DNA from 3 places in the Saccharopolyspora sp. NPDC003752 genome. Region 1 is predicted to be linked to each of the others. Evidence: riboswitches for the same ligand, from Rfam matches in the RefSeq annotation. Region 1 holds a riboswitch; each other region holds the start of a gene.
The links. Region 1 has a riboswitch for S-adenosylmethionine ahead of thrC (threonine synthase). Riboswitches for the same ligand answer to the same signal wherever they lie in the genome.

Region 1 (6,594 bases):
AACCGAGCGTGTTGCGCGCGGCGGTGATGGGCGCGATCACGTTGCTCGCATTGGTGCTGGGCAGGCAGCGGTCGGCGTTGCCGGCGCTGTCCGCGAGCGTGATCGGCTTGCTGCTGCTCCTGCCCGACCTGGCGACCAGTGCGGGGTTCGCGCTGTCGGTCGCGGCGACCGCCGGGCTGGTGCTGCTGGCGCCGGTGTGGTCATCGGCGCTGCGGGCGAGGGGAGTGCCGATCGGGTTGGCGGAAGCGATCGCCGTGCCGCTGGCGGCGCACGTCGTCACGGCTCCGCTGATCGCGGCGCTCTCCGGCGAGGTCAGCCTGGTGGCGGTGCCGGCGAACATGCTGGCCGGGCCCGTCGTCGCACCGGCGACGGTGTTCGGCGTCCTGGCCACCGTGGTGGCGCCGGTATCGGCCTGGTCGGCCGGCGTGTTCGGCCGGCTGGCGGCGCCGGAGCTGGAGTGGATCATCCTGGTCGCCGAGCGGGCGGCGGCGGTTCCCGGCGCGGCGTTCGACTGGCCTTCGGGCGCCGTCGGCGGGACCGCGCTCGCGGTGATCGCGGCGGTCGGGCTGATCGCCTTGCGCGGCAAGCGGATTCGCCTGGTTGTCGCGGTGGGGCTGCTGCTCTTGGTGCTGGTCGTGGTGCCGGTGCGCACCGTGCTGCCCGGCTGGCCGGTGCCGGGCTGGAGCATGGTCGCCTGCGATGTCGGCCAGGGCGACGGGCTGGTGCTGGCCACCGGTCGCCCGGACGAGGCGGTGGTGGTCGACGCCGGGCCGGATCCGCAACGGGCCGCGGAATGCCTGCGGCGGCTCGGGATCCGCCGGATCCCGCTGGCGGTGCTCACCCACCTGCACGCCGATCACGTGAGCGGGCTCGCCGCGCTGATGGGGAAGATCCCCGTCGACGCGGTCGCGATCGGACCGCTGCGGCAGCCGGCGTGGGCGATGGACGACGTCGAGAGGGATGCCCGCGCGCACCGGGTTCCGGTCGTGCCGCTGTTGTCCGGGCAGCGCGCGGTCTGGCCGGGGCTCGTCCTGGACGTGCTCGGCCCGGACCCGGTGCTGGCCCGCACACAGTCGGCCGACGACGCCAACGACGCGTCGATCGTGCTGCTGGCGACCACCCCGGCCGGCCGGGTTCTGCTCACCGGCGACGTCGAACTGCCCGGGCAGGGGCGGCTGGTGTCCTCCGGTGCGGATCTCCGGGCCGATGTGCTCAAGGTCCCGCACCACGGATCCCGTTACACCACACCGCGTTTCCTGCAAGCAGTGCGCCCGAGGCTGGCCGTGATCAGCGTCGGCGCCGGCAACACCTACGGGCACCCCAGCCCGTTCATCGTCGACAACCTCACCCGTGCGGGCACGAAAGTGCTGCGCACCGACCAGGAAGGAGATATCGCGATCCTGCCCGGCCCGCATGGCCCCCGCTACGCAGCCCGGGGCGACCCGCTGCGCGCAGGCGAGTCGTAGGACGAGGCGACCCGAGCGTCCGCAGTCGTCCCTTGTGGACGAAAGCGCGGCGCCACCGCCGTGCGGTGACGCCACGCCCTCGAACCAGGTCGTCAGGTCGGCTCAGAGGCCGAGCGCCTGGTTGACCGCTTCGGTGGTCGGCGCGACGGTGGCCTTCGGGCCGATCTGGTCCTGCACCGCGTCCAGGGTCTTCAGGCCGTCACCGGTGATCAGCAGCACGGTCTCGGCGTCGGGGTCGATCTTGCCCGCCTCGATGAGCTTCTTCGCCGTGGCCACGGTGACCCCACCGGCCGTCTCGGCGAAGATGCCCTCGGTGCGCGCCAGCAGCCGGATGCCGTCGCGGACCTCGTCGTCGGTGACGTCCTCGATGGCGCCGCCGGTCTTGCGCACGATGTCGAGCACGTAGGGGCCGTCGGCGGGAGCGCCGATGGCCAGCGACCGGGCGATGGTGTCCGGCCGCACCGGCTGGACCACGTCGTGGCCGTTCTTGTACGCCGTCGACACCGGGGAGCAGCCGGTGGCCTGCGCACCGAAGATCCGCACCGGGCTCGGCTCCACCAGGCCGACCTGGCCGAGCTCGTTGAATCCCTTGTAGACCTTGGTCAGCTGCGAGCCGGAGGCGATCGGCACCACGATCTGCTCGGGGATGCGCCAGCCGAGCTGCTCGGCGACCTCGAAGGCCAGGGTCTTCGAGCCTTCGGAGTAGTAGGGCCGGACGTTGACGTTGACGAACGCCCAGTCCTCGTGCTCGGCGGCGAGCTCGGTGGCCAGCCGGTTCACGTCGTCGTAGTTGCCGTCGACGGCCAGCAGCGAACCGTCGTAGACCGCGCTCATCAGGATCTTGGCGCGCTCCAGGGTCTTGGGCACCAGCACCACCGAGTCCCAGCCGGCGCGGGCCGCGGCTGCGGCCACCGCGTTGGCGAGGTTGCCGGTGGAGGGGCAGGCCAGCACCTTGAAGCCGAATTCGCGGGCGGCGGCCAGCGCCACCGCGACGACGCGGTCCTTGAAGGAGTGGGTCGGGTTGCCGGTGTCGTCCTTGATCCAGATCCGCTTGACGCCCAACGCCTTCGCGAGGTTGTCGGCCCGGATCAGCCGGGTACAGCCCGGGTCGGTGTTCGGGTGCTCCTCGACGTTGGAGGGAACCGGGAGCAGCTGCTTGTAGCGCCAGATGGAACGCGGGCCGGCCTCGATGTCCTCGCGGCGGATCCGGCCGAAGTCGTACGCGACCTCGAGCGGGGAGAAGTCTTCCAAGGAGACGAATTCCGGGGCCAGCGGCTGCCGGTGGCCCTCTTCCTTGGACACCAGTTCGACGGCATTGCCCAGGTCGTAGGTCTTCTTCGCCGAATTCTGGGCATGGGCAGCAGCGGTCATCGCGAGGTCCTCTCCTCATCTGTCCCGCGGACGGGTCGGAATTGGCACCGCTTTCGTCAGAGACCTCGCGGGTGAAATCACGATTCGCTGACGAACGGTTGCCGGGGCTTCATCGGGCCGTTCCCTCTGCCCCTCTGGATGAGCTATTCGGTTGTGCTGGCAACGCTAGTGGACCGCGCCGGGTTCTGGCCAGCACGATCCAGATGGCGGGACAGTCGCGGGTGCGTGCGACGATGCGTGCATGAGCGCACCGGCCGTGGTCCCCGATCCGCTGCATCTGGTTATCGGCGACGAAGAACTGCTGGTGGAACGCGCGCTGTGGGCGGCCGTCGGAGCGGCCCGCGCCGTGGACCCGGAGGCCGAGCTGCGCCGGGTGAAGGTGAGTGAACTCACTCCTCCGGAGCTGGCGGAGCTGCTCAGCCCTTCGTTGTTCGCCGAGGGCCGGGTGCTGGCCGTGGAGTCCGCGCAGGACGCGGGCAAGGAGATCGCCGAAGCGCTGCTGACGTACGCCCGGCAGCCGGCGGACGGCGTCACGCTCGTCGTCGTGCACACCGGCGGCGGCCGGTCGAAGCACGCCAAGGAACTGCCCAATGCGCTGCGCAAACTCGGCGCGCGCGTCACCGAGTGCAACAAGATCACCAAGCCCGCGGAGCGGGAGGCGTTCGTCCGCGACGAGGTGCGCCGGGCCGGCGGGAAGACCGATGCGGCCGGTGTGGTCGCGCTGATCGAATCGGTCGGTTCGGACCTGCGCGAGCTGTCGGCCGCGGCGACGCAGCTGGTCGCCGACACCGGCGGCAAGGTCGACGAGACGGCGGTGCGCCGCTACCACCGCGGGCGCGCGGAGGTGACCGGGTTCGCGGTCGCGGAGAAGGCGGTGACCGGTGATCGGGCGGCGGCGCTGGAGGCCTTGCGGTGGGCCGTGCAGCTCGGCGTTCCGCACGTGCTGATCGCCGATGCCCTCGCCGATTCGGTGCGCACCATCGGCCGGGTCGCCGCAGCGGGCGGCCGGAACGATCCGTTCCGGCTGGCGGGCGAGCTCGGCATGCCCGCGTGGAAGGTGAAGAAGGCGCTGGCGCAGTCCCGCGGCTGGAACGCATCGAGCCTCGCGCAAGCGCTGCAGGCGGTCGCGGAGGTCAACGCCGGGGTCAAGGGCATGGCCGCCGACGCCACCTACGCCCTGGAGCGGACCGTCCTCCGGCTCGTGGAGCTCCGCAACCAGCGTTCGTGACCCGCGCTTTCCCGTGAATGCAAACGGCCCCCTCCCCGTGCGGGAAGGGGGCCGGAAGCTCGGCCTCAGCTCAGAGCTGGTTGGCGCGCTGCGCCAGCGCGGACTTCTTGTTCGCGGCCTGGTTCTTGTGGATGACGCCCTTGCTGGCGGCCTTGTCCAGCGCGCGGCTGGCGGCCTGCTGCAGCTCGATGGCCTTGTCCTTCTCGCCGGCGTCAGCGGCCTCGCGGAACTTGCGGATGGCGGTCTTGACCGCGGACTTCACGGCCTTGTTCCGCTGCCGGGCCAGCTCGTTGGTCTTGATCCGCTTCATCTGGGACTTGATGTTGGCCACTGTGGCGCCTCTTCTCAGTCTGTTGAATCGATCGTGCCGCGCTGTTGTCGGCGCTGCCCCCAGGGCAGATTTCCTCCACGGCGGAATGCCGCACGGCACGGTCGTCCATGTTAACAGCGGCCACCTGCGCCGATGGTGGCGGGCGGGACCGGGCGACGGCGGTCACATCGGCTCGGATCCCGCGCCTGCGGACCATAGGGTCACTCTTCGTGCTCGATGCGTTGAACTGGCCCGGATTCGCGGAACTTTCCCTGGCCGGGCTGTTGTTCCTCTGCTGCGCCGCGTTCCTGGCCGGGGCGGTCGACGCCATCGTGGGCGGTGGCGGCCTGATCCAGCTGCCCGCGATGCTGCTGCTCCTGCCCGGCGGCGAGGTGATCTACTCGCTGGCCACCAACAAGGTGGCGGCGATCGCCGGGACAGCGGCCGCCGCCCGGACGTATGCGAAGCGGACGCCGATCGACTGGCAGGCCGCGCTGTCGATGGCGATCGTCGCGCTGCTCGGGTCGCTGGGCGGAGCCGTCCTGGCCGATGCGCTTCCGTCGCAGGTCCTCAACGTCATCGTGCTGGTCGCGTTGGCGGTCGTCGGCATCTACACCTGGCGCAAGCCCGAGCTGGGTTCGTCCGATGCGCCGCGCTTCGAGCGGCGTGCGCAGCTGCTCGTGATGCTCGCCGGCGGCGCCCTGATCGGCTTCTGGGACGGCATCGCGGGGCCCGGTACCGGCTCGTTCCTGGTGTTCCTGCTCGTCGGCCTGGTCGGTTTCGCGTTCGTCACTGCATCGGCGACGGCGAAGGTCGTCAACGTCGCCACGAACATCGGCGCGCTCGCGTTCTTCATCCCGGCGGGCAAGGTGCTGTGGGGCTTGGCGCTGGTGATGGCCGCGAGCAACATGGCGGGCAGCGTCCTCGGCGCGATGGTCGCCGCGAAGCGCGGATCCGGTTTCGTGCGGCGGGTTTTCCTGACGGTGGTCGTCGGGCTCGTCATCAGCCTCGGCTGGAAGCTCGCCGCGGGCGTGTAGACGCGGGAATCGGACGGAGTAACATCAACGTCTGGTTGTGCCTAGGGTTCCGCTCCCGCTCCGCTGCAGGTCACCACAACTAGGAGCGCGGGGGACCGGTCCGAGCGGCACCGGCGATCGCGGAAGGAGTGCGGTCGCACATCTGACGGGACAAAAGCCTGGAGGAACCCGGATGCCGCGCGCCCGCGTGGCACGGAGAGGGTTCCCATGGGCCTGGCCGCCGTTCTCCTCGTCGTCACCGCCGCGTTCGCGCACGCGGGGTGGAACTTCTTCGCCAAGCGCGCCGGGTCGGCCGGTGCCGGGTTCGTGTGGCTGACTGCGACGTGCAGCGCCGTGCTGTACCTGCCGGTGGCGGCGGGATCGCTGCTCTGGACTGGGATGCCCGTGCTGGGCGACTGGCTGCTGGGCGTGCTGGTCAGTGCGGTCGTGCACCTGGCGTACTTCCTGCTGCTGCAGCGCGGCTACGCGGTCGGCGACATGTCGGTGGTGTACCCGCTGGCCCGCGGCACTGGCCCGATGCTGGCGATGATCATCGCGGTGGTGGTCCTGGGGGAGCGCCCGGGCTGGCTCGGGGTGCTCGGCGGGCTGCTGGTGGTCGCCGGGGTGTTCGTGATCGGCCTGTCCGACGGGGTACCGCGTTCCGGCGCGAGCCTGGCGGGCGTCGGTTTCGGCCTGCTGACCGGCTCGCTGATCGCGATCTACACGGTGTGGGACGCGCACGCGGTGACGGGCCTGGCGCTTTCTCCGCTGGTGTTCGACTGGACGAGCAACTTCGCCCGCTCGGTGATGCTCAGCCCGTACGCGGCGACCCGGCGGACCCAGATCGCGCGCACGTGGCGGGAGCACCGCCGCGAGATCCTGGCGGTGGCGTTGCTGTCGCCGCTGGCGTACATCCTCGTCCTGTTCGCGATGCAGCTCGCCCCGGTGAGCCTGGTGGCCCCGGCCCGGGAGCTGAGCATCGTCCTAGCGGGCCTGCTGGCCTGGCGGCTCCTGGGCGAAGCCCAGCCGACGCGCCGGATGACGGGTGCCGTGGTGGTCCTGGCCGGGGTGGTGCTCCTCGGCATCGCCTGATGGCCCCGGTTGCTCGGCGGCCGCCGGTCCGCACGGGTAGAAACGGGGCATGGAGGTCTTGAACAGCCGATTGATCCTCCGGCCGCGGGATTGGCAGCGGTCGTTGCGGTT
Region 2 (6,594 bases), on a different contig from region 1:
CGCTGTACGCAAACGCCGAGGGCGTCTCCGGCGAGTCCAAGGTGGACAGCGAGCACGTGCTGGACCGGTACGTCCTGGCCAAGACGCACGAGCTGGTCGGCGACGTGCAGTCCGCGATGGACTCGTTCGACCTCGCGGGTGCCTGCTCGGAGGTGCGGGACTTCCTGGAGGTGCTGACCAACTGGTACGTGCGCCGGTCCCGCGACCGCTTCTGGGCGGGTGACCGGGACGCGATCAACACGCTGCACACCGTGCTGGAGGTGACCTGCCGGGTGGTGGCGCCGATGCTGCCGCTGACCGCGGAGGCGGTCTGGCGCGGGCTGACCGGCGGTCGCTCGGTGCACCTGGCGGACTGGCCGCTGGTCGACGAGCTGCCCGCGGACGCCGCGCTGGTGACCGCGATGGACGAGGTGCGCCAGGTGTGCTCGTCGGTGTCGAGGCTGCGCAAGTCCAACAACCTCCGGGTGCGGTTGCCGCTGGCCAAGCTCGTGGTCGCCACCCCGGACGCGGAGGCGCTGCGGCCCTTCGCGGACCTGATCCGCGACGAGGTCAACGTCAAGGACCTGGAGCTGAGCACCGACGTCGCCGCGCACGGTCACTTCGAGATCGCGGTGAACGCGCGGGCCGCCGGTCCGCGGCTGGGCCGCGACGTGCAGAAGGTGATCAAGGCGGTGAAGTCGGGCGAGTGGCAGCGTACCGGCGGCACCGTGGTCGCGGCGGGCATCGAGCTGCAGGAGAACGAGTTCGACGAGCGGCTGGTCTCCACCGACCCCGGCGCGGCCTCGGCGCTGCCCGGCGGCAAGGGCCTGGTGGTGCTGGACACCGAGGTGACCCCGGGGCTGGCGGCCGAGGGCCTGGCCCGCGACGTGGTCCGCGTCGTCCAGCAGGCCCGCAAGGAGGCGGACTTCCAGGTCTCCGACCGGATCGCGGTGGCGATCTCGGCCCCGGCCGAGGTCCTGTCGGCCGTCGCCGAGCACCGCGAGTTCATCGCCGCCGAAACGCTGGCGAACGCGGTCGAGTCCGGCGACGTGGCGGACGGTTTCACCGGTACCGTCGGTGACGGCACCGAGATCAAGATCGGTGTCACCAAGGCCTGATCCCGCGAGGTCGAGGGCGCTTTCCACCGGATTTCCCGGCGGGAAGCGCCCTTCGCGCTTCCCGGGGTCGGTGTGACCAAGGCCGCTCCCACGATCCGGGATCACTGTTGTCCGGCGCCGCGGCGGTTTCCTAAGGTCCGTAGTCGAAGGTCATGAGCGCCAGCGTCAAGCCCCGGCTTGCTGGCCGGCAACCCTCCAACCGCGGTGGGGTGCCCCGGGTGAGGACCTGGCCGGTCGTGCAGGGCGATCCGGCAAGCGCGGACCCCTCCTGGGCGGGTCCGATGAGGCCCCCGAGGAGGCCGTCATGTCTTCTGCCGTCATCGACATCCCGAAGCAGTCCGATGTGGACTACCGGATCCCCGCTGTCGTCGGCCGCTCGCTGCAGGTCCCGCTGGTCACCGGCGAGCACATCGGATACGCGAACCTCGATCACGGGGCGAGCGCGCCTTGTCTGGAGCCGGTGCAGTCGGCAGTGGACGAGCTGCTGCCCTGGTACGCGAGCGTGCACCGCGGCGCCGGGTTCGCCTCCCAGGTGTGCACCCGGGTATACGAGGGCGCCCGGGACAAGCTCCGGACCTTCGTCGGCGCCCGGCGAACCGACTCGGTGATCTTCACCCGCAACACCACCGATGCCCTGAACCTGCTGGGGCGGGCGCTGCCGCGCGGCACCTCCGTCGTCGTCTTCGACACCGAGCACCACGCCGCGCTGCTGCCCTGGTCGGGTCCGCGGGTGCGCCGCCTGCCCGCGCCGGAGACCCCGGCGGACGCGGTCGCCGCGCTCGACGCCGCGCTGGCCGAATGCCCGGAGGGGCCGCGGCTGGCGGTGATCACGGGCGCCTCCAACGTCACCGGCGAGGTGTGGCCGGTCGCCGAGCTCGCGAAGGCAGCGCGGCGGCGCGGGGCGCGCACCGTGCTGGACGCCGCGCAGCTCGCGCCGCACCGGCCGGTGCGGATCGGCGAGCTCGATGTCGACTACGTCGCGATCTCCGGGCACAAGCTCTACGCCCCGTTCGGCGCGGGCGCGCTGATCGGCCGCGCGGACTGGCTCAACGCCGCCGAGCCGTACCTGGCGGGCGGCGGCGCGACCCGGCTGGTGCAGGAGCGGTCGGTCAGCTGGACGACCGGGCCGGAGCGGCACGAGGCCGGTTCGCCGAACACCGTCGGCGTGCACGCGCTGGCCAAGGCCTGCGAGACCCTCGCGGCCAACTGGCCGGACGTCGTCGAGCACGAGGAGACGCTGCTGCGCCGGCTGCGGGCCGGGCTGCGCGGCGTGCCAGGGCTGCGCGAGCTGCGGTTGTTCGACGCCGATCACGACCGGGTCGGCGTGGTGAGCTTCACCATCGACGGTCAGGACCCCGGCCTGCTGGCCGCGGCGCTTTCCGCGGAGCACGGCATCGGCGTCCGCGACGGCTTGTTCTGCGCGCACGTGGCCACGCGGCGGCTGCTCTCGCGGGCGGGCTCGGACGCCGACCGCGCGGTGCGCGTCAGCGTCGGGCTGGGCACGACGGCGGAGCACATCGACCGCCTGGTGAACGCGCTGCGGCGGCTGGTGGCAGTGGGTCCGGTCTGGCGCTACGAGCAGGTCGACGGCCGCTGGGTGCCGGTCAACGACCCGCGCCCGCTGCCGGACTTCCTCGGCTGACCGGGACCCGGCTCTGCCTGCCCGTGAGCGTTTTGGGGCGTTCTGGCACCCCAATGCGCTCACGGTACTTGACCAGTGGAAACGGGGCCTCGTGGGCGAAGCGGGACGCAGGGGTGCCGGCCTCGGGGTGACGGTGTGTTCAAGGGCGCATCGCGGGGAGTGGTCCTGCCGGACCGCGTGCGGGCGGGTTCAGGGACAATGGCTGGCGTGAGCACCGAGCAGTCCTCCCCGAGGGAGTCCTCAGCAGAGCAGGCGGGCACCGAGCCGACCCCCGCGGAACAGGCACCCGAGACGCAGGCCGAGGCGGTGGAGCCGCCCAAGCGCGCCTCCGGGAAGCTGCTCGGGTTGCTGGGCGGGGTCGCCGTGGTGGCCCTGGCCATCGACATCCTCACCAAGGTCGCCGTGGTCGCCAACCTGGAGGGCGAGCAGCCGGTCGAGTTGTTCGGCGGCCTGCTCTACCTCGACGTGCTGCGCAACCCCGGTGCCGCGTTCTCGCTGGCCACCGGCATGACCTGGCTGCTCGCGCTGCTCGCCATCGCGGTCGTCGGCGTGATCATCTGGCTGGCGCCGAAGCTGCGCTCGCCGGGCTGGGCGGTGGGGCTCGGCCTGGTGCTCGGCGGTGCCTGCGGCAACCTGGTCGACCGGATCTTCCGAGCCCCCGGACCGCTGCAGGGGCACGTGGTGGACTTCCTGTCGGTGTTCGCGCCGGGCGGCGCGGTGTGGCCGGTGTTCAACGTCGCCGACTCCTGCATCGTCTGCGGCGGCATCCTGGTCGTGCTGATGTCGCTGCTGGGCCGCGACTACGACGGCACGGTGCACCGCAAGAAGAAGGCAGCGCAGTCGTGAGCGATCTTCGGACGCTGCCGGTTCCCGACGGGCTGGACGGCATGAGGGTCGACGCGGGCCTGTCGAAGCTGCTCGGCCTGTCCCGCAGCGCCGTCGCCTCGCTGGCCGAGTCCGGTGACGTGCTGGTCGACGGCAACCCGGCGGGCAAGTCGGACCGGCTGGTCGCCGGGGCCTGGCTGGAGGTGACGCTGCCGCCGGCGCAGCAGCCGCTGCAGGTCGTCGCGGTGCCGGTGGACGGGCTCAGGATCCTGCACCAGGACGACGACATCGTCGTGGTCGACAAGCCGATCGGCGTCGCCGTGCACCCGAGCCCGGGCTGGGAGGGGCCGACCGTGGTCGGCGGGCTCGCCGCCGCGGGCGTGCGCATCGCGACCTCCGGAGCCTCGGAGCGGCAGGGCGTCGTGCACCGCCTGGACGCGGGCACCACGGGTGTGATGGTCGTTGCCAAGAGCGAGCACGCGTACTCGGTGCTCAAGCGCGCGTTCAAGGAACGCACCGTGGACAAGCGGTACCACGCGGTGGTGCAGGGGCATCCGGACCCGAGCCGCGGCACCATCGACGCGCCGATCGACCGGCACCCGCGCCACGACTACAAGTTCGCGGTCGTCACCGGCGGCAAGCCCAGCGTCACCCACTACGAGACGGTGGAGGCGTTCCGCGCGGCGTCGCTGGTGGACGTGAAGCTGGAAACCGGGCGCACGCACCAGATCCGGGTGCACTTCGCGGCGATCAAGCACCCCTGCGTCGGCGACCTGACCTACGGCGCGGACCCGGTGCTGGCCCGACGACTCGCCATTACCCGGCAGTGGCTGCACGCGCGCAGCCTCTCCTTCGAGCACCCGTCCGGCGGCTGGGTCACGTTCGAAAGCGACTACCCCGCCGACCTGCAGCACGCGCTGGACGAGCTCCGCGGTCAGGACGGCTGAGCCGGGTACGGTGGCGGACAAGCCTGTGAACGAGCAAGGGGGCTTGATGGCACAGTCGAGGTCGTTCGACGGGTCGGATGCACCGACGCCACCCAGCGGCATGCCGGTGTTCGACGCCGGAGCCGACGCGGACACGCCGCCGGCCGGTTTCACCAGCCTCGGCGACGTGATCAGCGCGGAGGACGTGGGGAAGGCGGCGCCGTCGGTGCTCGGCGCGCCGGAACCGAACCAGGCGGGGGGCGAAGCGGGGGACTGGCCGACGCTGGAGTACCGCAGCCGCACCAAGCCGGAACGCCCCAAGCGCAACAACCCGCTGAACATCTTCCGCCGCGGCAAGGAGTCATGAGCCCTTCGGGCAGCCGTGGCAGGAAGAGACTCACGGCCCCTGGGTTGGCTCACGCCCTACAGCGGCTGTTTCGACTTGGGTGACGCGTCGGCTTTTGTTCTTGAAGCGGCGTAGCCGCTTAGCCCACCTACGCAGCCGGCACCGTCGCGGGTTCTCAGACGTCGTCTGGCGAGGACAGCCTCGGCGCGTCGTATTGGACATACGTGTGTCGGGGATCCCGGAGTCCAGGCGGCGGCCGTAACTCCCGCAGGGGGGCCGCCACCTGCACCGCCAGGCAAAAGGAGTTCGGAGAAAAGCTCTACAGCGCCTTGAGCTCTTCGACCACTTCTCGCACCGAGGCCTTGGCGTCGCCGAAGAGCATCGTCGTCTTCGGGTCCGTGTAGAGCGGGTTGTCCACGCCCGCGAAGCCCGCGCGCATAGAGCGCTTCAGGACGACGATCGCCTTCGCCTGGTCGACGTTGAGGATCGGCATGCCGTAGATCGGCGAGTTCGGGTCGGTGCGAGCCGCCGGGTTGGTGACGTCGTTGGCGCCGATCACCAGCGCGACGTCCGCGCGGGCGAACTCGTCGTTGATCTCGTCCATCTCCTTGAGCTGCTCGTAGGGCACGTCGGCCTCGGCGAGCAGCACGTTCATGTGGCCGGGCATCCGGCCCGCCACCGGGTGGATCGCGTAGTCGACGGCAACCCCCTTGTCCGCCAGCAACTTCGCCATGTCCTGCACCGCGTGCTGGGCCTGCGCGACCGCCATGCCGTAGCCGGGCACCACGATCACCTGCCCGGCGTAGGCCAGCTGGATCGCCACGTCGGCCGCGCTGACCGAGCGGACCGTGCCGTCGGTGGCCGCCGGGGCCGCGGCCGCGCCGCCGCCGAAACCGCCGGCCACGATCGACGGGATCGACCGGTTCATGGCCTTGGCCATCTGGTCGGTGAGGATCGAGCCGGACGCGCCGACCAGCATGCCCGCCACGATCATCGCGGTGTTGCCCAGCGCCAGCCCGGCCGCGGCCGCCGACAGCCCGGTGAACGCGTTGAGCAGCGATACCACCACCGGCATGTCGGCCCCGCCGATCGGCAGCACCACCGCGATCCCGGCCAGCCCGGCCAGCACCAGCACCGCCACGATCAGCAGTTCCGCGGTGCCGCCGAGGCCGATCGCCACGGCGCAGCCGATCGCCCCGGCCAGCAGCAGCACGTTCAGCGGCATCTGCAGCCGGCCGACGGTGATCGGACGCCCCGGCACGATCTCCTGCAGCTTGCCGAAGGCGACCAGCGATCCCCAGAACGAGATCGAGCCGACGATCGCCGCGAACAGCGTCGAGATCGGCACGAACGCCGGTTCGCCCTGGAACCCGGTGGTCTCCCGGAACTCCACCCACGCGGTGAGCGCCACCGCGCCGCCGCCGACGCCGTTGAACAGCGCGACCATCTGCGGCATCGCGGTCATCTTCACCCGCCGCGCGGCGGGCACGCCGATGACCGTGCCGAGCGCCAGGCCCAGCACGATCAGCCACCAGTTGCCCAGGCCCGGGGTGAGCAGCGTGGCGACGACGGCGACCACCATGCCCGCCGCCGCGATCGCGTTGCCGCGGACCGCGGTGCGCGGGCCGGTCAGCCCCATCAGGCCGTAGATGAACAGCGCGAACGCCAAGATGTAGAGCACCGAGCGCAGGGTGATCACTTGTCGGCACCCTTCCGCGTCGGCTCCGGCTTCCGCTTGAACATGCCCAGCATCCGGTC
Region 3 (6,594 bases), on a different contig from region 1:
TCGGGCTCCGCGAGGCCGGCGAGCACCTCCAGCAGCGTGGTCTTGCCGCCGCCGTTGAGGCCGACGACCCCGATGCGCTCCCCCGCCGAGACCCCGAGCGAGACGCCGTCCAGCAGCGGGCGCACGCCATAGCTCTTGCTGACCGATTCCAGATTGACCAGGTTCACCATCGGGTGTTCGTCTACTCCATCAACTGCGTTGCGTGATCACGGGCTGGGGTCCCGACCCGAGTTTCAATTGAAACTGCAGACCGGGGTCCTAGGCGCGCAGTTTCAATTGAAACTGCACTTCAGGCGTGGACCTGGGGCGGGGTGGGGCGGTGAGCGGGCTCCTCGGAGACCACCCGGGCTCCCGGGACGGGACCGTGGGCGACGCGGACCGTGCGGCACACGCCCGCGCCGGAGAGCTCGGCCGCCACCCGGACCGCCGAATCCGCGTCGGTGCAGAGGAAGGCGCAGGTCGGGCCCGAGCCCGACACGATCCCGGCGAGCGCGCCCGCCTGCACTCCCGCGCGCAGCGTGCGCCGCAGCCCGGGGCGCAGCGACACGGCCGCCGCCTGCAGGTCGTTGCCCAGCAGCAGGGCGAGCTGCCGCGGGTCTCCGGAGGCCAGCGCCTCCAGCAGCGGCTCGACCTCCCCGACGCGGTTCGGCTTCGACTCCGCCCGCAGCCGGTCGAGTTCGGTGTAGACGCCGGGCGTGCCCAGCCCGCGGCGATCGAGCGCGATGACCCAGTGGAAGGTGTGCCGCGCCAGCACCGGCACGAGCCGCTCGCCGCGGCCGGTGCCCAGCGCCGTGCCGCCCTGCAGCGAGAACGGGACGTCGCTGCCCAGCTTCGCGGCGATCTCGCTGAGGTCGTCGCGCCCCAGCTCCAGCCGCCAGAGGTGGTTCAGCGCCAGCAGCGTCGCCGCCGCGTCGGCGCTGCCGCCGGCCATCCCGCCGGCGACCGGGATGCCCTTGTTGATCGACAGCCGCACCCCGGGCTCTTCCGGATCGCGCCCGCTGTGCTCGGCGAGCAGCTGCACGGCCTTCCAAGCCAGGTTGCTGGGGCCGGTGGGCACCGAGTCCGCACCATCGCCGTGCACGTCGATGCCGGGTTCCTCGGCGACCAGCACGGTGACCTCGTCGGTCATCGACAGCGCCTGGAAGACGGTGACCAGCTCGTGGTAGCCGTCCGGGCGCGGGTCACCGACCGACAGGTGCAGGTTCACCTTGGCCGGGACGCGAACGGTGATGGGTGTAGGAACCACGGAGAGCACTCTTAGAGCGTACGTGTAGAGGAAACCCCGCCGCCGACTTCCCTGCGTATAAGAGCCTATCCAGCCCACCTTTCGGAGCGGTGCGGGTAGCGGAACCTCAGACGCCGCCTGGACTCCGGGATCCCCGACACACGTATGCCCAATACGACGCGTCGGGGCTGTCCTCGCCAAGAACCCCGTCGGGGTGGGCACAGCCTGAGAACCCGCGGCGGTGCTAGTTGCGTGCGTGGGCTAAGCGGCTCCGCCGCTTCAAGAACAAAGCGGAAAATGCGGTGAAGGGCGCTTCCCGGCGATCAACTCGCCGGGAAGCGCCCTCCAGCGCGGATGCTGCGATCAGGCCGCCGGGATGACCGCGACGCCGCCGTACTTCTGGTTGATGAAGTCCTTGACCTGCTGGGACCGCAGCAGCTCGGCGAGCTTCTGGATCCGCGGGTCCTTCTCCAGCGCCGGGCTGGTCACCAGGCCGTTGGCGTACGGGTTGTTCTCCGGGCTCTCCACGAGGACCGGGTTCTGCAGGTTCGCCTTGATCGCGTAGTTGCCGTTGACCACCGCGGCGGCGGCGTCGTCCACCGAGCGCGGCAGCTGGTCCGGCGACAGGTCCTTGAACTTGATGTTCTTGGGGTTCTCCGCGATCGCCGACTCCAACCGGGTGCCCACCGCGGCGTCCGGCTTGAGCTTGATCAGGCCGCCCTGCTCCAGCAGCTTCAGGCTGCGGAACTGGTTCGCCGGGTCGTTGGACAGCGTGACCGTCGCGCCGTCCTGGACCTCCTGCAGCGACTTGACCTTGTTGGAGTACACCGCGAGCGGCTCCAGGTGCACGGCCTGGATCCAGACGAAGTCGCCGCCGCGCTGCTTGCGGTACTCGTCCAGGTAGGGCTGGTGCTGGAAGTAGTTCGCCTCCAGCTCGCCGTGCGCGACGGCCTCGTTCGGCCGGTTGTAGTCGTCGAACTTGACGATCTCGATGTCGAGCCCGGCCTGCTTCGCCAGGTTGTCCTTGACGTACTGCAGGATCTCGCCGTGCGGCGTCGGGCTGACCGCGACCCGCAGCGGGGCGTTCGGGTCCGAGGAGGCCTGGCCGCCGCCACCTCCGCACGCGGCCAGCACCACGCCGGCCGCGGCCACCAGGGCGGCAAAACGCAAACGCATCAGAGTTCGTCCTTTCTGGACAGTGGTTGGGAGGTCGTCCCAAGCAGGAAGAGGTTCGGGTGGGCGTCGCCCACGAGGTCAGCTCGTCGCGGTCCGGCGCCGGTCGACGAGCTTCGCGGTCCGGTCGGTGATCAGCTGCATCGCGAAGGCCAGCACGCCGAGCACGACCACCGATCCCCACAGGATCCGGTCGTCGTAGCCCTGGTAGCCGTCCTGGATCGCGGTCGTGCCCAGCCCGCCGCCGCCGATCGCGCCGGCCATCGCGGCATAGCCGACCAGCGCCACGGCGGTGACGCCGACCGCGCCGACCAGCGCGGCCCGCGCCTCGCCGAGCAGCACCGTCCACACGATCCGCAGCTTGCTCGATCCGGTCGTGATCGCAGCCTCGACCACGGTGAAGCTGACCTCGCGCAACGCGTTCTGCGTCAGCCGCGCGAAGAACGGGATGGCGCCGATGGTCAGCGGCACGATCACCGCGGTGCTGCCGATCGACGTGCCGATCAGCAGCCGGGTGAACGACGCCAGCACCACCAGCAGAACGACGAACGGCACCGAACGCACCACGTCGACGACCACGCCGAGCACCCGGTACAGCACGGGCTTCGGGTTCAGGCCGACCGGCGAGGTCAGGTGCAGCAGCACCCCGAGCGGCAGGCCTCCCAGCACCGCCAGCAGGGTCGACACCAACACCATGTAGAGCGTGTCGATCGTCGCTTCACCAAGAATTCCAAGGACCTCCGACCAGGGGGTCACATCACTCACGCAGCAGCTCCGTCAACGCACACCGGGGCGCGTCGCACATGCGCGTCCCGCTCGACCATCCACTTCAGGGCCGCCTCGGCTCGCTCGCCGGTCAGGCCCACCTTGAACTTCGCCACGGGCGTGTCACCCAGCCTGGTCAACCCGCCGCCCAGGATCGCGAGCTCGACCCCGAACCGGCCGGCGGCCTCCGGCAGCAACGCGCCGACCGCGGCGAAACCGACCAGCACGACCTCGGCGACGACGTCGTGCCGGCCGCCGGGCCGCAGCGAATCGCCCTGGTCGGTGCCGGGCAGCAGCGTGTCGCCCACCCGGCTGCCGGGCTCGGCGACGAGGTCGATGACCTTGCCGTGCTCGACCACCCGGCCGTCCTCCAGCACCGCGACGTCGTCGGCGATCTTGCGCACCACGGCCATGTCGTGGGTGACCACCAGCACGGTGACGCCCAGTTCGGCGCGGGCGCGGTCCAGCACCGTGAGCACCGAGTCGGTGGTGCTCGGGTCGAGCGCCGAGGTCGGCTCGTCGGCCAGCAGCACCGACGGCTTGGCGGCCAGCGCACGCGCCACCGCGATCCGCTGGCGCTGCCCGCCGGAGAGCTGGTCGGGGTAGACGGAGGCCTTATCGGTCAGGCCCACGAGGTCCAGCAGCTCGCCGACGCGGGTGCGCCGCTGCGGGCCGCTGACACCGGCCGCTTCCAGCGGCAACGCGACGTTGCCCGCGGCGGTGCGCTGGCGCAGCAGCGAATCGCCTTGCGGCACAACGCCGATCTGGCGACGCGCCGCGCGAAGCGCCTTGCCGCCGAGGGAAACGAGGTCGGTGCCGTCGACGCGGATGGCGCCGCCGTCCGGCTTCTCCAGCAGCGCGATGCACCGGGCCAGGGTCGACTTGCCGGCCCCGCTCGGACCGACCACCCCGCACACCGCACCGGCCGAAACCTCCATCGACACGCCGTCGAGGGCGCGGACGGTTCCGTTGTTGTGCTGGAAGGACTTGGTCAGGTTCTCAACTGTGATCACGATCGGCTCCACATCAGCTCGCGACGGCCGCGCGCACGACAGGGCGGCAGGCCAAGGAACTTCGGAAAGGGAGGAAGAGCTGGGTCACATCTCGCGACGACAGGCGGTGGTGGTGCGACGCCCGTGGTCGATGACGCGACGCTGCGTCAGCAGCCTCCGGATGTGGTTCTGCCGGGATCGGGCCAGCTGAGCTCGGGTCTGACCCGCAGGCGGGCTGGCTAACAGCGCGTTGGAATCCACAACAACTCCATCGGTCCTGGCGTTAGCACCTGCCCATCGGGTGGTTGCTGCGGCGTCGCGGAGCCAGGTCTCTCGGCCGCTCGGGATGGATTTCCCGAATAGTAGAACCCACTGGCGGATTCCAGCGCAAGTTGATAGTCGTCACTTTCCGAAATCGTCTGTCAAATCACACACCCGGACGAGCGGGAATTTTCCTGGCGCGCCAGGTGTTCTCAGTGACTCCGAGTAGTGGATCGACCTCGGTTGGCAAGCGCCCGGACGGGTGGTTCAGCGACCGCTCTCGGTAGCCGCGGCCTCCGCGATGCGCGCGAAGTCGGCGATCTCCAACTGCTCACCGCGAATCGACGGATCCACCCCGGCGGCCCGGAGGACTTCCTCCGCGCGCGCCGCGGACCCGGCCCAGCCGGACAGCGCGGCGCGCAACGTCTTGCGCCGCTGGGCGAACGCCGCGTCCACCACCCGGAAGACCTCCGCGCGCGGCGCGGTCGACGGCGGTTCGACGCGCTCGAACGACACCAGCCCGGAGTCCACATTGGGCACCGGCCAGAACACCTTGCGCGGCACCGGACCCGCGCGCCGCACGTCGGCGTACCACGCGGCCTTGGCGCTGGGCACGCCGTAGACCCGGCTGCCCGGCTTGGCGGCCATCCGGTCGGCGACCTCGGACTGCACCATGACCAGGCCGTGCCGCAGGCTCGGCAGTTCGGCCAGCAGGTGCAGCACCACCGGCACGGCGACGTTGTACGGCAGGTTCGCGACCAGCGCGGTCGGCGGCGCCGGGAAGTCCGCGGCGGTCACCCGCAGGGCGTCGGCCTCGATCACGGTGAGCCGGTCGGCCAGCGCCGGGGCGAACTCGGCGGCGGTGCGCGGCAGCCGCGCCGCGAGCACCGGATCGATCTCGACGGCCGTCACGGCACCGGCGGCCGGGAGCAGGGCGAGCGTCAGGGAGCCCAGGCCGGGGCCGACCTCCAGCACGACGTCGTCCGCCGTGACCGACGCCGAGGCCACGATGCGGCGCACCGTGTTCGGGTCGTGCACGAAGTTCTGGCCGAGCTTCTTCGTCGGGCGGATGTCGAGCTCCTCGGCCAACCGGCGCACGTCGGCCGGGCCGAGCAGAGTCGCCTGCTGGTCGTCCACACGGAAAAACTACCCGCGCCCCGAAGCCACCGTCCCCGCACCCCGACCAGCAGAACCACGAAGGGCACCTACCACCGGACCATCCGGCGAGAGGCGCCCTTCATTTCGCGCAACGCACATGATCGACACCCGGACGAAGCCGCTTCGACCATCCGCTCGACCGCGAGCGCGACGCCCAGTCCGCGTGATCGAAAGCCGCCGCAAGCGGCGTAGCCGCTTAGCCCACGCACGCAACTAGCACCGCTGCGGGTTCTCAGACGTCGTCTGGCGAGGACAGCCCCGACGCGTCGTATTGGACATACGTGTGTCGGGGATCCCGGAGTCCAGGCGGCGTCTGAGGTTCCGCCACCCGCACCGTCACGCAAAATGCGTCTGGAATACCGCTTGTCAGCTGAGGCCCAGCTTGGAGGAGCAGCCCGGCCAGGCTCCGTAGCCGCCGCCGCGGGCCGCGCGGACCTTCTCCGCGACCGCGATCTGCTGCTCGCGGCTCGCCTGGTGCGGGTACGGCGCGTACTGGTCGCCGCCGTAGGCGTCCCAGGTGGACTTGTTGAACTGCAGGCCGCCGTAGTAGCCGTTGCCGCTGTTGATCGCCCAGTTGCCGCCGGCCTCGCACTGCGCCAGCTTGTCCCAGACCCCGCTGTTCGGCGGCTGCTTCCCGCCGACGCGCACGACCTTGGGCTGCGCTTCCTTGGTGATCTTCTCGCCGACGGCTTCCCGGCCGATCTCGTCGCCGTTGCGCGTGGTGACCCGGGTGAACACGATCTTCTCGCCGGGCACGCCGGGGAACTCGACCCGCTCCTCGCCCTTGAACATCGTGTTGTCGACGATCTCCTGCACCGGGGGCGCGACCGGCATCGTCACGTTGATGACCATGCTGCCGGTGCGGTCGATGCGGATCTCGGCGCCGGTGACCAGCCGCTGGTCGCCGCCGGGCGTGATCGTGTCCTCGGGGCCGAGTTCGAGCTTCTGCTCCTTGACCAGCTCGTCGATGTTGACGGCGGTCGTGGTCAGCTGCCGCGGCTCGTTGCCACCGTCGATGAC

Region 2: it holds a riboswitch for S-adenosylmethionine, as region 1 does, so the genes downstream of both, ACWEV3_RS21230 (aminotransferase class V-fold PLP-dependent enzyme) here and thrC (threonine synthase) in region 1, are expected to answer to the same signal.
Region 3: it holds a riboswitch for S-adenosylmethionine, as region 1 does, so the genes downstream of both, ACWEV3_RS29800 (methionine ABC transporter ATP-binding protein) here and thrC (threonine synthase) in region 1, are expected to answer to the same signal.

Annotation. Positions count from the first base shown of each region.
Region 1 covers NZ_JBSGJZ010000001.1:400,550-407,143, reverse strand. The annotation lists gene ACWEV3_RS01980 (ComEC/Rec2 family competence protein) at 1-1,466, shown strand, start outside; gene thrC (threonine synthase) at 1,569-2,837, opposite strand; SAM riboswitch class I at 2,850-2,982, opposite strand; gene holA (DNA polymerase III subunit delta) at 3,079-4,065, shown strand; gene rpsT (30S ribosomal protein S20) at 4,136-4,396, opposite strand; gene ACWEV3_RS01960 (TSUP family transporter) at 4,606-5,412, shown strand; gene ACWEV3_RS01955 (EamA family transporter) at 5,620-6,483, shown strand; gene ACWEV3_RS01950 (VOC family protein) at 6,533-6,594, shown strand, end outside.
Region 2 covers NZ_JBSGJZ010000015.1:145,063-151,656, forward strand. The annotation lists gene ileS (isoleucine--tRNA ligase) at 1-1,097, shown strand, start outside; SAM riboswitch class IV at 1,246-1,361, shown strand; gene ACWEV3_RS21230 (aminotransferase class V-fold PLP-dependent enzyme) at 1,402-2,739, shown strand; gene lspA (signal peptidase II) at 2,938-3,585, shown strand; gene ACWEV3_RS21240 (RluA family pseudouridine synthase) at 3,627-4,511, shown strand; gene ACWEV3_RS21245 (hypothetical protein) at 4,558-4,857, shown strand; gene ACWEV3_RS21250 (NAD(P)(+) transhydrogenase (Re/Si-specific) subunit beta) at 5,156-6,535, opposite strand; gene ACWEV3_RS21255 (NAD(P) transhydrogenase subunit alpha) at 6,532-6,594, opposite strand, start outside.
Region 3 covers NZ_JBSGJZ010000028.1:13,918-20,511, forward strand. The annotation lists gene ACWEV3_RS29780 (ABC-F family ATP-binding cassette domain-containing protein) at 1-170, opposite strand, end outside; gene ACWEV3_RS29785 (4-(cytidine 5'-diphospho)-2-C-methyl-D-erythritol kinase) at 290-1,246, opposite strand; gene ACWEV3_RS29790 (MetQ/NlpA family ABC transporter substrate-binding protein) at 1,589-2,401, opposite strand; gene ACWEV3_RS29795 (ABC transporter permease subunit) at 2,480-3,163, opposite strand; gene ACWEV3_RS29800 (methionine ABC transporter ATP-binding protein) at 3,160-4,176, opposite strand; SAM riboswitch class I at 4,421-4,508, opposite strand; gene rsmA (16S rRNA (adenine(1518)-N(6)/adenine(1519)-N(6))-dimethyltransferase RsmA) at 4,684-5,553, opposite strand; gene ACWEV3_RS29810 (transglycosylase family protein) at 5,941-6,594, opposite strand, start outside.